DNA from 2 places in the Cellulomonas hominis genome. Region 1 is predicted to be linked to the other one. Evidence: riboswitches for the same ligand, from Rfam matches in the RefSeq annotation. Region 1 holds a riboswitch; the other holds the start of a gene.
The links. Region 1 has a riboswitch for cyclic di-AMP ahead of HNR08_RS08165 (C40 family peptidase). Riboswitches for the same ligand answer to the same signal wherever they lie in the genome.
Positions count from the first base shown of each region.

Region 2: linked by a shared signal. The riboswitch ahead of HNR08_RS10065 (C40 family peptidase) and the one ahead of HNR08_RS08165 (C40 family peptidase) in region 1 are both predicted to bind cyclic di-AMP.

Region 1 covers NZ_JACHDN010000001.1:1,724,416-1,731,610, reverse strand. The annotation lists gene HNR08_RS08180 (hypothetical protein) at 1-578, opposite strand, end outside; gene HNR08_RS08175 (cation-transporting ATPase) at 902-1,678, opposite strand; gene HNR08_RS08170 (sodium:proton exchanger) at 1,706-2,992, opposite strand; cyclic di-AMP (ydaO/yuaA leader) riboswitch at 3,448-3,582, shown strand; gene HNR08_RS08165 (C40 family peptidase) at 3,802-4,380, shown strand; gene ccsB (c-type cytochrome biogenesis protein CcsB) at 4,386-5,399, shown strand; gene HNR08_RS08155 (hypothetical protein) at 5,454-5,648, shown strand; gene HNR08_RS08150 (hypothetical protein) at 5,672-6,001, opposite strand; gene HNR08_RS08145 (class I SAM-dependent methyltransferase) at 6,094-7,029, opposite strand; gene HNR08_RS08140 (cytochrome c biogenesis CcdA family protein) at 7,147-7,195, opposite strand, start outside.
Region 2 covers NZ_JACHDN010000001.1:2,146,925-2,154,119, forward strand. The annotation lists gene HNR08_RS10060 (Na+/H+ antiporter subunit A) at 1-1,009, shown strand, start outside; gene HNR08_RS10065 (C40 family peptidase) at 1,497-2,282, opposite strand; cyclic di-AMP (ydaO/yuaA leader) riboswitch at 2,281-2,460, opposite strand; gene HNR08_RS10070 (multicopper oxidase family protein) at 2,830-4,173, shown strand; gene HNR08_RS22680 (DUF2752 domain-containing protein) at 4,170-4,652, shown strand; gene HNR08_RS21285 (hypothetical protein) at 4,850-5,104, opposite strand; gene HNR08_RS10080 (Mu transposase domain-containing protein) at 5,181-6,203, shown strand; partial or broken gene HNR08_RS10085 (ATP-binding protein) at 6,200-6,745, shown strand; gene HNR08_RS10090 (heavy metal translocating P-type ATPase) at 7,040-7,195, opposite strand, start outside.

The DNA of each region.
Region 1 (7,195 bases):
CCATCGCGGAACTCAACTTCGAGTACGACGTCCTCGGCGAGCGCGCCACAGTTCGGCACCCGTCTGATCGCCAGCGACCGAGGGTGGGCCTCCGGCGGGAGGATCGCGTGGAACCAAGCACCGCGGAGATCCGACTCATCTCCTCCGTCGGCCTCCCTGACCCACGAGGTATCGAAGTAGCGAACGACCACGTCGTAGATCGCCGAAGTCGAGTCGTTCATGACGTAGATGTGCCGCCGCTCGACAAGGTCGTCTTGCACTGCGCCGAACTCGCCCGGGTCGTCAGGAAGCGGTCGTCCGTTGCGCAGCTCTACCCACTGACGCTCCCATGCGCTGACCTGTGCTGCCTGAGCCTTCTCCTCGAACGCAAGTCGCTCACGACGTTCCTCGCTGGCGCGCCGCGCCTCGTCGCGTCCGGTTCGTATCGCCCAGAACAGCGCCGCTACGGTCGCCGCAGCGATCAAGAGTTGGATGACGAGGTTGCCCCAGTCATAACCCTGCGGGTTCACGACCGCTATCGGAATCGGGGAGGGGGCAGCGATCCATGACTGCTCGTCCCACAACGTCGTGATGGCCATGAGTCACAGAATATCCAGCCAGTTCTGTGGTGAGAGCGACCGCAGCAGCGCCACCAGCGCTCAGAGAGCTGGCGTGAGCCTTCGTGCGGAGGTCTGAGCCTTTCGCGGAACTGCGCCACCTCGATCCGACCTGCCAAGCTCGTGGCAGCGATCGGACGAGTCGCGGGCGATAGCATCTCTGGCCAAGAGGGCTGGGGGTTCGAGTCCCTCCAGGCGCACGTCGAGCGAAGGCCCGGCACCGAGACGGTGCCGGGCCTTCGTCGTACCCGAGCGCTCGCAGTCTCCCGACGCGGAGAGGCCGTTCGCACCCGGGCCGCCCGCCGTCAGAACAGGTTCCGGGGGTCCAGCGATCCGGCGAGGTCGCTGAGCTGCTGGGCGATGCCGGAGACACCCTCAGTGACGCCTGCGAGGCCGTCGAGCGGGGCGCCGAGGGCGTCTGTCGCGGCTCCTGTCGCCTGCTCGGCGATGCCGGCCGTGTCGAGTGAGGTCAGCGACTCGAGGTCGACGCCGATCGCCGTGGCCTGCGCCAGGAGCGGTGCGGCCACTCCTCCCAGGACGGCGGCGCCCGCCACCGAGGCGAGGAGACCTCCGGCGACGCCGGCGGTCCCCGCGACGGCGGCGGTGGTGGCGATGCCGCGCGCCGGGCCGCCGAGGATCCGGTGCACGAGGCCGGGCTCTCTCGCTTCTGACCGGGCGGCCGCCCGGGCCAGCTCGCCGGCCGCCGGGGACGCGGGCTGCTCGGACGGGGGCAGCGCGTCGCGCATGCGCAGGAGCACCTCGTCGCGTTGTGCGGGGGTGAGGCGGGCGAACGCCTCGGCGTGCACCTGCTCGATCTGGTCCGGAGTCGCGGTGCGCATCAGGTAGTCGTACCGGGCCACCGCGGCCGCGTCGTCGGGCGCCGGAGCCGGCCGGCTCGGCCCGGGGGCGGGTGTCTGTCCGGAACGGGCGCGCACGGCGGCTGCTGCCGCGGAGGTCAGGGTCGCGCGCAGGGACGCCTCGCCCCCGCCCGGTGCCTGGGGCGGGCGGCCCGTGCTCTGGCTCTGGCTCTGGCTCTCGAGCACGGTGCGTGCCAGGCCGATCAGCCGGTTCAGTCGTGCCATGGGGTGCTCCTTCGTGGGCTCGGGTCGTCAGGCCGCGTCGGCGGGAGCCGGCTCGGGCTCGGGCTGGTGCCGGCGGAAGGGTGCCGTCAGCGTCGGCACGATGTGGCGCCGCTGGATCACGAGGATCACCGCGGCGATCGCGAGGTAGACCCCGGACAGGATGAACCGGCCGTGCGTCGAGGTGAGCGGGAACTGCACGACGAACAGCGCGAGCAGCGCCCACGCGGACCAGCGGTGGAACCGCAGCCCCAGCAGGATCGCGATGCCCATGAGCGTCTGGGCGGCGGTCAGGAGCATCTCCTCGGTCTGGCGGGTGTCCAGCACGAGGGAGGCGGAGCCGCCGCCGGCCAGGTAGGCGATGGGCAGCGAGCCCACCAGCAGGGTCCACTGGTTGATCTTCGAGGAGATCAGGGTCGCGATCGCGGCGGTGCCCTTGCCGCGCCAGGCGAACAGCACGGCGATGATGAACTCGGGCGCCTCGGAGGCGAGCGGCGCGAGCCACTGCACGAGCAGGAACTCGTCGATGCCGAGGCTGGTCCCGGAGGCGACCAGGGCCTCGGCGAACGGCTCGGCGCACAGCAGGATGATGGTCGCCGCGAGCACGAACAGGGCGATGACCGTGGCGCGGCGCTTGCGTCGGGGCAGCGCGCCGATCGCGGCGGCGGTGCCGATCAGGTCGGGCTCCTCAGCCTCGCCCCGGGTGAGCTTGTACAGGTAGAACCCGAACCAGGCGATCATCACGACGCCGAACACCAGGTGGATGTGCCCGGTGGCCGGGATGATGAAAGCGACCACGCCGGCGATGAGCAGGAAGCCGAGCTCCATGCGGTTCTCGGGGTCGAGGGCGAGCGCGGTCGCGGGCTTCTTGCTCACCCGGCCGGCGACGTAGAGCGACACCAGGACGACCAGCGGCCAGCCGAGGCCGAGCAGCAGCCGGTTCGAGCCGGTCATGTTGGCGGCGGCGTACTGGACGTAGGCCGGGTCGCTGCCCGCGGTGTACGCGTAGTACAGGTCCACGGCGTACTCGGGCAGCACGGCGATCAGCGCGAGCACGGCGATCGCGAACCCGCCGGACACGTCGACCTGGGCGGCCTCGGCGGCCCACGCGAGCACGAACGACGCGGCCACGACCGCGGCGCCGAAGATCACCAGCTCCAGCACGGGAGCCGGGGACGCACCCGAGAACCGGGTGATCAGCGCCGGGACCATGATCACGCCGGCGATCGCCAGCGAACGGATCAGGACCCGGGGGGACGGGGGCGGCACCAGGGGTGCTGCTGGGGTGGTGAGCGTCTGCTCGTCAGGGGCGGGCACGGCGGCTCCTCGGGCACGGGCCGAGCCCGCTCGCGCCGGGGGGGGCGCGACGACCTCGACCAGCGGACATCGGCTGGTCGAAGGTCTCGTCCACCACGGCTGACGTGGCGAGGTGACCGGGCGCAGACGCCAGCATGTCGACCACCTCTACCGGCACGCATCAGCGCCGGTCGGGCTACTCCCCTTCGCAATGAGGACAGTAGAGGACCAATGTCACGAATGTGAACCCATCAATACGTGACGCCGATCTAGGAATCTATTTGTTTGGATCTTCTGCATCCGGATCTTCGAGGGCTCGAACACTGATGATCAGGAGCCCGCGCTCCCGGTCCATGAAGGTTTGCTGAAGGGACCGCCGCGCGGGCGCCGATCTGGCGACGCGACGCCTACCGTCATCAGATCCGGACGTTCAGTCCGGGAGCCGCGCGGATGCCGAGTCCTGCCGCCGTCCGGCCCGTCGACGTCGCGTGGCAGGAGCGGGGGACCCAGGTTCCACGGGCGCTCAGGCGCCCTCGGGGTGAAGCCGATCCACGAGACCGGCCGGACGGCTCCGTCCGAACCCGACAGCTCACCTCGCAGGCGACCAGGAGCTCCGCATGCCCACACACCTGCGTGCCCCCTCGCGTCATCGCAACCCCGGTCGCGCTCGTACGCCGCTCACCGACGCCGGCACGAACGCCCGGGCGACCGCTGTCGTCTGGGGTCGGCGCACCGGCGCGGTCGTTGCTACCTCGGGACTCGCCGTCTCTCTCTCCACCGTCCCCGCCTCGGCCGCACCCTCGCCGAGCCGGGCTGCCGAATCGATCGACGTGCGAGCCCTGGATGCGGCGCGGGCCCTGGCCACCGCCGCACCGTCGGCGGTCGCGCCGGCGGAGGCCACCTGGTCGTTCGACGTCCCGGCCGCGACCGCGATCCTCCCGCCCCCTCCGCCGCCCGTTATCGAGGAGCCGCCCGCCCGGTCGACCGACGGAGCCGCATCGCGCGGCAGCCAGCGCGACGAGGCTGCCGAGCCGGCCGAGACCGCGCCGATCGGCGCACCGCCTCCGGCGTCCGCGAACGGCAGCGCCGTCGTCGAGGTCGCGTCGGGCCTGGTCGGCGTCCCGTACGTGTACGGCGGCACGACCCCGTCCGGCTTCGACTGCTCGGGGTTCACGTCATACGTCTACGCCCAGGTCGGGATCGCGATCCCGCGGACCTCGACTGCGCAGCGGGACGCCGGCACGGTCGTGCCCCGGGATCAGGCGCAGCCGGGTGACCTGATCTGGTCGCCGGGTCACATCGCGATCTACGCCGGCGGGAACCTCCAGGTCGACGCCCCCGTTCCGGGCAAGTCCGTGCAGATCCGCGAGATCTGGCAGTCCGATCCGCTGTTCATCCGGATCGGCTGACCGGCGTGCCCCTCGGAGACCTCAGCACGCTGCTCGTGTGGGGAGCGGTGACGGCGTACACCATCGCCCTGGTGGCGTACTCCGCCGCGCTCGCCCGGGTCGCCGACGCCTCGGCCCGCTCGCAGCGCCGTCTCGCAGCGGTCGGGGCCGGAGCCGGGGGCGCTGACGCGCCTGCCTCGCAGGACCCGGCACCGTCTGTGCCGGGCGGGCGGGCGGCCGGCATCGCGCGGTCGACGGCGACCGTGGCGACCGCGCTGCTGCTGGCCGGTGTGGCGCTGCGCGGGGTGGCGGCGGGCAGGTGGCCGACCGCGAACATGTACGAGTTCACGATCTTCGGGATCCTCGTGGCCGCGCTGGTGTTCCTCGGGGTGCGGCGCACGCGCACGGTTCCCTTCGTCGGGGTGCTGGTCACCGGCATCGCCGTGCTGGCGTTGATCGTGGCGCAGAACTCGTTCTACCTGCGGGCGGACGCGGTGCAGCCGGCGTTGCAGAGCTACTGGCTGGTGATCCACGTGAGCATCGCGGTCGTGGCGACCGGGATCTTCACGGTCGCGTTCGCGACGTCGGTGCTGCAGGTCCTGCAGGACGCCCGCGAGTCGGGACGGTCGCGGCTGGACCGCCCGTGGCGCGCGGGCGACGAGCTGCGGCGTTCGCTGCGAAGGTGGCGGATCACCGGGCCGGCGTGGTCGTGGCTGCGCACGGTGCCGACCGCGGTCCGGCTCGAGGCGTTGTCGTTCCGGCTGAACGCGATCGCGTTCGTGCTGTGGACGCTCACGCTGATCGGTGGGGCGATCTGGGCCGAGCAGGCGTGGGGCCGGTACTGGGGCTGGGACCCCAAGGAGGTCGCGACCTTCGTCGCCTGGGTGGTGTACGCGGCGTACCTGCACGCGCGGACCACGCGGGGTTGGCAGGGGCGACGCGCAGCCTTCCTGGTGTACGTCGGGTATGCCGTCGTGATCGCGAACTTCACGGTGGTGAACCTGTTCATCAACGGCAAGCACTCCTACTCGGGCATCTGACGCGTGCGCCGCCCGCTGCTGCCACCGCGTCGCGGTCCACGCGAGGGTCGCGCCGTGCCGGACCGGCGTCGGCTCCCGCAGGACGACCGTTCTGCGATCGTCCTGATCGTCGTGGCGCTCGTCGCGGGCGGCGCCCTGACCCTCACCGGCGTCCTGACGAGCAGCCTCGCTTCGACGGCCGCTGGGGTCGTCGTGCTGTTCGTCTGCTCGACCGGGACGCGGATCTGGTACCTGCGCCGTCGACGGTGACGGTCGGGGCCGTGCTCCCGGTGCTAGTCGCGCGAGCGGGGCGGGCGGTCGCGCCGGTGCAGGACGGCCGAGGGCGCGGCCGCGATCGCGGCCATGCCGAGGCCGACGAGCGCCCACCGCAGGTCGAACGGCAGCCGATCGGCCGCCGCGGGCGCGGTCTCGGGCGTGGGCTCGGTGGTCGGCACAATTCTGCCGGGGTCGGCGCTCTCGGTCGCCGCGGGCGAAGGGGGCACCTCGACCGCCCGCGACCTGTCGGCGGGCAGGACGGACAGCACCAGGAGCAGACCCGTGGCAGCGAGCGAACCCGCCGCCCGCAGGTGGGTCCGGGCGTCTCGTCTCAGCGCGGCGGGCACAGGTCGCCTCCCGAGGTCGTGGTGCCGCCCCGGGGAGGGATCTCCCCGACGGCGGGTGCGCGGGCGCTGTCGGTCTCGGGCACCGGCGGCCTTCAGGAGCCCGTCACCGCGGCGCGGCGCTGGAAGATCAGCACCGCGTTGCCCTGGTACCGCGGGAGCACGAGCCGGCCCATGGAGAGGTCCCGGACGTAGGTGAACCCGGTCTGGCGCCGGTAGTCGAACCAGTTCCCGCTGCCGGTCTCGCGGGTGCTGCCGATGACGATGTAGGTCTGGACGCTCGGGGTACGGAACACCTCGCGCTCGAACGCGTTGCCGACGGGAGGCCAGGAGCACACCACGACCTGGGGGCGGCGGGCGCGCAGGGCTGCGACGGCGTCCTGGCGGACGACGTCGTCGGGGTAGTCGATGGATCGTGCCCAGCTGTGGTTGTCGGTCGCGACGACGTCGACACCTCGCTGGCGCAGGAACCGGCTGAGCGTCCCGTCGCCGGCGGCGATCTCGAGGGTCTCGCGCGAGCCGATCAGCTTCGCGAGCCTGCGCACGAGGGCCGCCGAGTAGAAGCAGTACACCCCGCGCGGGCGGACCAGGGGCATGACGTACCGGCGTTGGCGCGCGAGCGGCCACAGCAGCGTGTACGCGAGCGTCGAGACGGGCTTGCGCTCCAGCCCGCGCCGGAAGAACAGCCGCTGCAGGATCTGACCGTTGAGCCGGTCGAACGCGATCTCGGACCGGTCGACGCCGGCCTCGGCCGTGAACGCGGCACGTTGGACGGCGTGCAGGAGCATCTGCCGGCGGACCTCGTCGGCGACCAGGTCGTCCTTCCTGCGGCGGTGGTCGGGCGATCCGACCCTGGGGGCGCTCAGCTCCGCGACCAGGGCGTGCAGCGCGGTCTCACCGTCCTCCGCGGCGGCGGACAGGCGCGTCTGCACGTCCTCCCACTCGTGGGGGAACACCCGGCGCAGCTCGTCGAGCGTCGGTTCGGTGTCGAGCCAACGCAGGACGTCGGGACGGCGCCCGTCTCGGCTCACAGGACCTCCAGGCTCGCCGCGGTTGTGCCCTTGCAGCATCGCCGCCGCCTGCGCGGGATCGGTGCGAGAAGCACCCGTTCGCCGATGAAGGTCTGCTGAAGGTTCGGGCGCCCCTCGTCACACGACGGGCTGAAAGATCAGGATCAGGCCCTGGAGGCTCTGCGCC
Region 2 (7,195 bases), 420 kb from region 1:
GTTCCTGCTGCACGGCGCCCCGGACCTCGCGCTGACGCAGGTGCTGGTCGAGACCGTCACCCTCGTGGTGTTCGTGCTGGTGATGCGGCGCCTGCCCCCGTACTTCTCCGACCGGCCGCTGGTCGGGTCCCGGTGGGTGCGCCTCGGCATCGGCCTGGCGTTCGGCCTCACCGTCGGCGGGCTGGCGCTCGTGGTGCCCGGCGCGCGGGTGCACGCGCCGGTCTCCGTGGACTTCGCGGAGGAGGCGTACTCCTACGGCGGCGGCAAGAACATCGTCAACGTGACGCTGGTGGACATCCGCGCCTGGGACACGATGGGCGAGATCTCCGTGCTGCTGGTGGCCGCGACCGGGGTCGCCTCGCTCGTGTTCCTCCGCAGGCGGTCCGGGGCGATCTTCCGCGCCGGCGACGCCCCCGAGTCCCGGCAGGTGTGGGGCGGCGGCGAGGACCCGATGGCCGCGGTGCGCCGGCCGGTCGCCGAGCGGCCGTCCTACCGGTCCCGCGAGTGGCTGCGCGCCGGACGGACCCTGGCGCCGCGCCGCCGGTCCGTGGTGTTCGAGGTCGTGGTCCGGCTGCTGTTCCACACGATGATCGTGTACTCGCTGTTCTTGCTGTTCTCCGGGCACAACGCCCCCGGCGGTGGGTTCGCGGCGGGCCTGGTCACCGGCATCGCGCTGATCGTGCGGTACCTGGCCGGCGGCCGGTACGAGCTCGGCGAGGCGGCCCCCGTGCAGCCCGGTCTGCTGCTGGGCAGCGGCCTGTTCCTGTCGGCGGGCGTGGGCCTCGGCGCGCTGATCTTCGGCGGCTCCGTGCTGCAGTCCTGGATCATCGACATCGCGATCCCCTTCATTGGCCCGACGAAGGTCGTGACGTCGTTGTTCTTCGACGTCGGCGTATACCTCGTGGTCGTCGGCCTAGTGCTCGACATCCTGCGCAGCCTCGGCGCCGAGATCGACCAACGCGCCGAGCGGTCCAGTATCCGCGATCACGTGGAAGGACCTACCGGGTAGCGCAGAGCCTCCGCTCCACCGGCGGCGTGAGGGTGGCGCGAGCAGCGCAGGAGTGTGTCGAATCGCGGCCAGCGGAGCGCGTGTACTCACCTGCACCCCTTTCGGGGTCGCCTCACACCGGCTCCTGGTACGCGGCAACCGCATCGAGACACCCGTCGACACCGACGGGGGACCATCCGTTCCGGGCACTGGGCTGTCCGCCGGCTCCCGTGCTGGGCGCTCGGCCTGATCGCAGTGCCCTCCGCCTTCGCAGTCGGTACACGCGCCCGAGGGCCCGCTGCACAGCACGGATAGGTGACAACGGCTCGCAGGCGGCGAGTGCGCCTGAGTGGCCATGATCGTCCAGTGCTTTGTTCGGGGGTCAGGCGTCCGAGGCGGAACTGAGGCCGGCGGTGGTGGCACGTTCCGTTCGATCGAGGTGATGATCGCCAGGCGCCGCCTCGCGATCAGGCACGCCCCCGCAGCCGCGGCGAACAGGGGGCCTTACTTACCCCACGCGGATGAACACCGGAGACGACTGCCAGATCTCCCGGATCTGCACCGCCTTGCCCGGCACCGGGGCATCGACCTGCAGGTTGCCCCCGGCGAAGATCGAGATGTGTCCCGGCGACCAGATGAGGTCCCCTGGCTGGGCCTGGTCCCGCGGCACCTCAACCCCTGCGTAGCGCTGAGCCGCCGACGTGCGCGGCAGCTTCATCCCGACCTGCGCGTACACGTAGGACGTGAATCCCGAGCAGTCGAAGCCGCTCGGTGTGGTTCCGCCCCACACGTAGGGCACGCCCACGAGGCTCGATGCCGCCTCGACGATCGCGCTGCCATTCGCGCTGGACGGCGCGGGCGCCCCGATCTGGGGCGATGGGACAGACGCCTCGTCCCGAGCCGTGCTGCGCGTCGCAGCCGGGGCTCGCTCAGGTTCCGGCTCCGGCTCGGGGGTCGGCGGTGGCGTCACCGCCGTGGCAACCGGATTGTCGAACGTCCAGGTGGCCTCGGCCGGCGTTGCGACGACCGGCGTGGACTCGATCGCCGCTCTGGCCGCCGACGTAAGTCGTGCAGTGTCCAGCGGCGCGATCCGGCTCTCGTGGTGGGAGGGCATCGTCGCGGACGCCGGGGTTGCCACCAGCGAGACGACCATGCCTGACGTCGCGACGGCGACTCCGGTGCGCCGCCCAGCGGAGGACAGACCGGAGGCGGCCGCGGCCTGTGCGTCGGTCCAGGGGGTTCGGGTGCGCCCGACCGCGCGGTGGCGCGCTCGGGTGAAGGGGCGTGCGGGCATCGACGACTCCTGCTGCCTGCGAGGTGAGCTGTCGGGTTCGGGCCGGAGCAGCCCGGCCGGTCCGTCGGGACCGGCTTCACCCCAAGGGCACGACGTGCCCGTCCATCCTGGTTCCCCCGCTCCTGCCCGTGCGGTCTGCGAGTCGTCGAGCAGCGGCAGGACTCGGCGTTCTGCTCGACCCACCCAGTCGGCGCCTGGGTGGCGACGATGCTAGGCACGAGCAGCGGGTGTGTCACCGCCCGCGCGACTCGCGCCGAAGCAGGGGGCACGCTTTGCGACACCCGCACGGGCACACGTCGCTCCGATAAACGCACTGGTCACGGGCGCTCAGGACGACCGGGCGCGACCGTGCGCTCCGACCGCGACCTGCGACGATCTTCAGCGAAACTTCATCGAAGCCAGTGCAGCAGCTTGATCCGCCGAGGGGAACGTGGAGGCAGATCACGGTTCCAGGGCGCCCCTGGGGTCGACGGCATGAGGAGTCACCACGAGTATGATCCACCGCCGTCCCGTCGCCGTCGCCGCAACGGCCGCCGTCGTCCTGACCGTGGGTGCTGCCGCGTTCGCGGTCGCGCGTGCGCTGGATCCCGCCGCGCACGTCGCGGTCCAGAAGAGCATCACGCTTCCCGAGGTGGACCGGTACGACATCACCCAGGCGACCATGCAGGGGATCGCCGACCTCGACATCACAACAGCGGAGATGGAGGTGGGCGGTCGGACCATCGAGCGGTATCTCTACGCCGACTCCGCAAGCGAGGACGTGCACGGCGCTGGCGTGCCGATCGTCGTCGACGTGGGCCAGCGGCTGCAGATCGACGTCAGGAACTCCACCGACACCGCGACCAACATCCACTGGCACGGGATGAGCGTGCCGAACGACCAGGACGGTCCAGGCATCCTCATCGAACCTGGACAGGAGCATCGGTACGAGTTCACCGCAGCCCGCGCAGGAACGTACTGGTACCACTCGCACGAACGCCCCGTGCGCGACCAGGTCGATCGCGGCATGTATGCACCGTTCATCGTCCGCGAACCCGCGGACGCGCGCTACGACCTCGACCAGGTCCTCGTGCTGGACGACTGGGTCGTGGATCGGACTACCGGTCACATGGAGGTCGTCGGCGACGTCGACACCGTCAATGGTCGCACCGGCGACGACATCGAGCCGATCAGCATCACCGCCGGGCAGATCGCGAAGCTCCGGCTGGTGAACGCCTCGACCGCCAAGACCCAGAACCTGACGTTCCCGCTCGACGTGCGCGTCACCCACACCGACGGCGCACCCCTCGTCGAGCCCTACAGCACCCGCCGGCTCAGCATCGCCCCGGGCGAGCGCTACGACGTCGAGCTCGCCCCGGTCGGCGACCTGAGCTCGGGCTTGTCGATCACCAACGAGCGCGACAACGGAATGACCATCCCCGTCCACTACACCGCCTCGGATGCCCCCGCGGCTGTCTCGCCCTTCATCCCTCCCGCACCCAGCGCCCTCGCCCCCGACCTGGTGAGCCGCGAACCGGACATCGAGATGGTGCTCGCCGACGCGATGGCGATGTCCGGCGGCATGGGAATGGCCTGGACCATCAACGGCGACGTCTTCCCCGATGCCGAGACGTTCGACGTGCAGGTCGGTCGCACCTACGTCGTCCGCTTCCGCAACGCCGGGCGGCACCGGATGGACCACCCGATGCACGTGCACGGTGCGCACTTCCGGGTGCTGTCCACCGATGGACGGCCCCTCGAGCGGGAAGTGTGGAAGGACACCGTGACGGTGCCACCGGACAGCTACGTGGACGTCGCCGTGACCTTCGACCAGCCCGGGACCTGGATGGTCCACTGCCACATCCTGGATCACGAGGACGCCGGGATGATGACCAGCATCACGGCGACGTGAGACAGAGTGACCGGCGGCCGCAGTGGCGCCGCGTTGACACCCCGCCGGCATCGCGCTCGTGGATCACTGTCAGCCTCGACGAGCGAGACAGGTGGCCGGCGCTGGCCCCCGTCGCGGCGCTCGGCCTGGTGGCCGCAGGACTGATGGCCCGACTGGGTCTGCCGCCGGTCGACCTGCACGGGCCGTTGCACCGCTGGTGGTCGGTCATGGATCCCTTGTGCGGCGGGACGCGATCCGTGCGGCTCGCCGCGATGGGTGACTTCGCAGAGGCATGGCGATACAACCCTCTCGGCCCGATCCTGGTGACCGGAGCTGTGCTGGTTGTGCTGCGGTGGTGCGCCGGCAGCGCGACCAGCAGATGGCTCGGGCTCGACCTCACCGACCGCCGACCCGTGCGCGTTGCTGCCCGGCTCCTCGTGACACTGCTGGCCGCTCTGCTCGCGGTCCGCCAGCAGCTCAACGTCGAGCTCCTGCGGTAGCCTCCGCGCCGACTCCGCCTGGCCCAAGCCGCGACGCCCTCTGCCGGCGCGCGGTTCTCGGCTGGACGAGTACAAGAGTCTCGTCGATGGGTGGCTGCATGCAGATCTGCGCGCTCCGCGCAAGCAGCGTCACACGGCGAAGCGGATCTTCGACCGGCTGCGCATGGAGCACCACGCGGACGTGTCGTACTTCATCGTCAAGAAGTACGTCGCGGCGCGGCGTGAGGAGATCCGCGGTCGAGGAGGGTCTGGGTCCGTCGCGCGTGTTGGTGCCGCAGACGCACGTGCCCGGCGCGGAGGCCGAGGTCGACTTCGGTGACGTCACGGTCGAGCTGGCCGGCAAGCTGGTGGTCTGCTCGTTGTTCTCGTTGCGGATGTCCTTCTCCGGCAGGGCCGTGCACCAGGTCTTCACCTCCGGCGGCCAGGAGGCGTTCCTGGAAGGGCACGTCCATGCCTTCAGCGTGCTCGCCGGGCTACCGACCGGCAAGATCCGCTACGAGAACCTCAAGCCAGCTGTCGCGCGTGTGCTTGGCTTTTGCTCGCGTTCGGGCAGGGACCGAGCGGTGGACGCTGGTCCGCTCCCACTATGGTCTGGACGCGTTCTACTGCCAGCCCGGGATCGAGGGCGCGCACGAGAAGGTCGGGCTCGAGGGGCAGGTGGGCTGGTACCGCCGCAACCACTTCGTCCCCGTCCCGAAGGTCGCCTCGCTGGCGGAGCCCAACGCGATGGTTGATGCCTGGGACGTGTCCGACGATGCCCGCAGGATCGGTGGGCGTGCCCGGAGCGTCGGTGAGCTGTTCGCGATCAAGGCCCCGCTTCTGGCACCGCTGCCGGACCAGGAGTTCGAAACCGGCCGGTGGTCTCACCAGCGCGGTGACCGGCATGCCCAGGTCAACGTGCGCACGAACCGGTACTCGGGGCCGGTGCGGTTCGCCGGGCGGAAGATCTCGATCCTGCCGCGCGCCTCGGACCTGACGATCTACGACGGCCGCACCCAGATCGCCCGGCACGAACGCCTCCCTGACAAGCTGGAGTCCCGACTCGACCTGGACCACGACCTTGAAGCGCTGATCCGCAAGCCTGGCGCCCTACCGGCGCGACCGCGTTGGACACGCGCCAGCGGCAGGTTCACACCCGTGCATGACGCCTCGTGGGACGCCGCCCGCAAGGCTCACGGAGACGCCGACGGCACCCGTGCCCTGATCGACGTCCTGCTCCTGCACCGGCACATCGCTCATCAGCACGTCGTGGCCGGACTGGCCGCCGCCCTGGAGGTCGGTGCGCTGACCAACGCGGACGCGGTCGCGCTCGGGGCGCGTAAGGCGGAAGACGGCCGCCGCGCAGCGACGCCCAGCGCGATGCCGGACCGGGCGGAGCTGGCCCGGCAGGTCGCCCACTTCCTGACGGAGCGGCGGCTGCGTACCCGCCTGCCCACGACACGCGCTCGCTGCCAGACATCAGCGAGTACGACGACCTGCTACCCAGCCGGCGCCGGCACGCCCGGCCGGCGAGCGGCTGAACGGATCCCGGAGGGGCTCAGGTGGAGATGACGACGCAGACCTCGGCGACGGGCAGTGACCGGGTGCCGCGACGGCGAGGCTTGACCGAGGAGGCCACCGACGCCGCCATCGACCAGGCTTGCCGCATGATGCGCCTGCCCACGACCCGGGGCGTGTTCGAGGCGAACGCGGATGCTGCCGCCCGCGAGCAGATGACCTACCGCGGGTTCCTCGCCGAACTCCTCCTGGCGGAGTGCGACGACCGCGCCCGCCGACGATCCGAGCGCCGCATCAAGGCCGCCGCGTTCCCGCGCATCAAGACGCTGCGCGAGTTCGACTTCGACGCGAACCCGAATGTCGACCCCAGGACCAGCAACGCGCTCGCCAAGTGCGACTGGGTTCGCCGCGGCCACCCGCTGTGCCTGATCGGCGATTCCGGAACGGGCAAGTCCCACCTGCTCATCGCGCTCGGCACCGAGGTCGCGATGGCCGGGTTCCGGGTCAAATACACCCTGGCGACGAAACTCGCCAACGCGCTCGCCGAGGCCGCCGACGAGATGGTCCTGACCAAGACCTTCAGCGGCCCAGGTCGAGCTGGGCGGCCACGGTCCCGGCCGCCGCGGCGGCGAACACCGTCACGGCGATGGCCCGCGCCGCTGCTGGTGTTGCGGTGATGGTCCACGCGCCGGCCCCGGCCAGGAGCGCGCCGACGCCCACGCCGGTGAGCTCGCCGACCATCAGGGTAGGGCGATCCGCCGCACCAGGGTGCTGGTGGTGCGGCGGATGCCCGGGTCGCCGGCGGCACGGTAATGACGGATCGTGTGGACCCCGAAGGACCCAGCCGGCCCACGCGATGTAGGCGGCGAGCGTGACCTACCCGGTCGCGGTCACGGTGCGGCGGTCGCGAGGGACGGAGCCGGCGCGTGTTCGCGGGCGGAGATCGGTTGGTAGCGGCCGGCGCGCACACCATTGGCGATGACGAAGACCTCGGCGACCTCGTGGACGAGGACCACCGCGGCCAGCCCGAGCGCCCCGAACAGGGC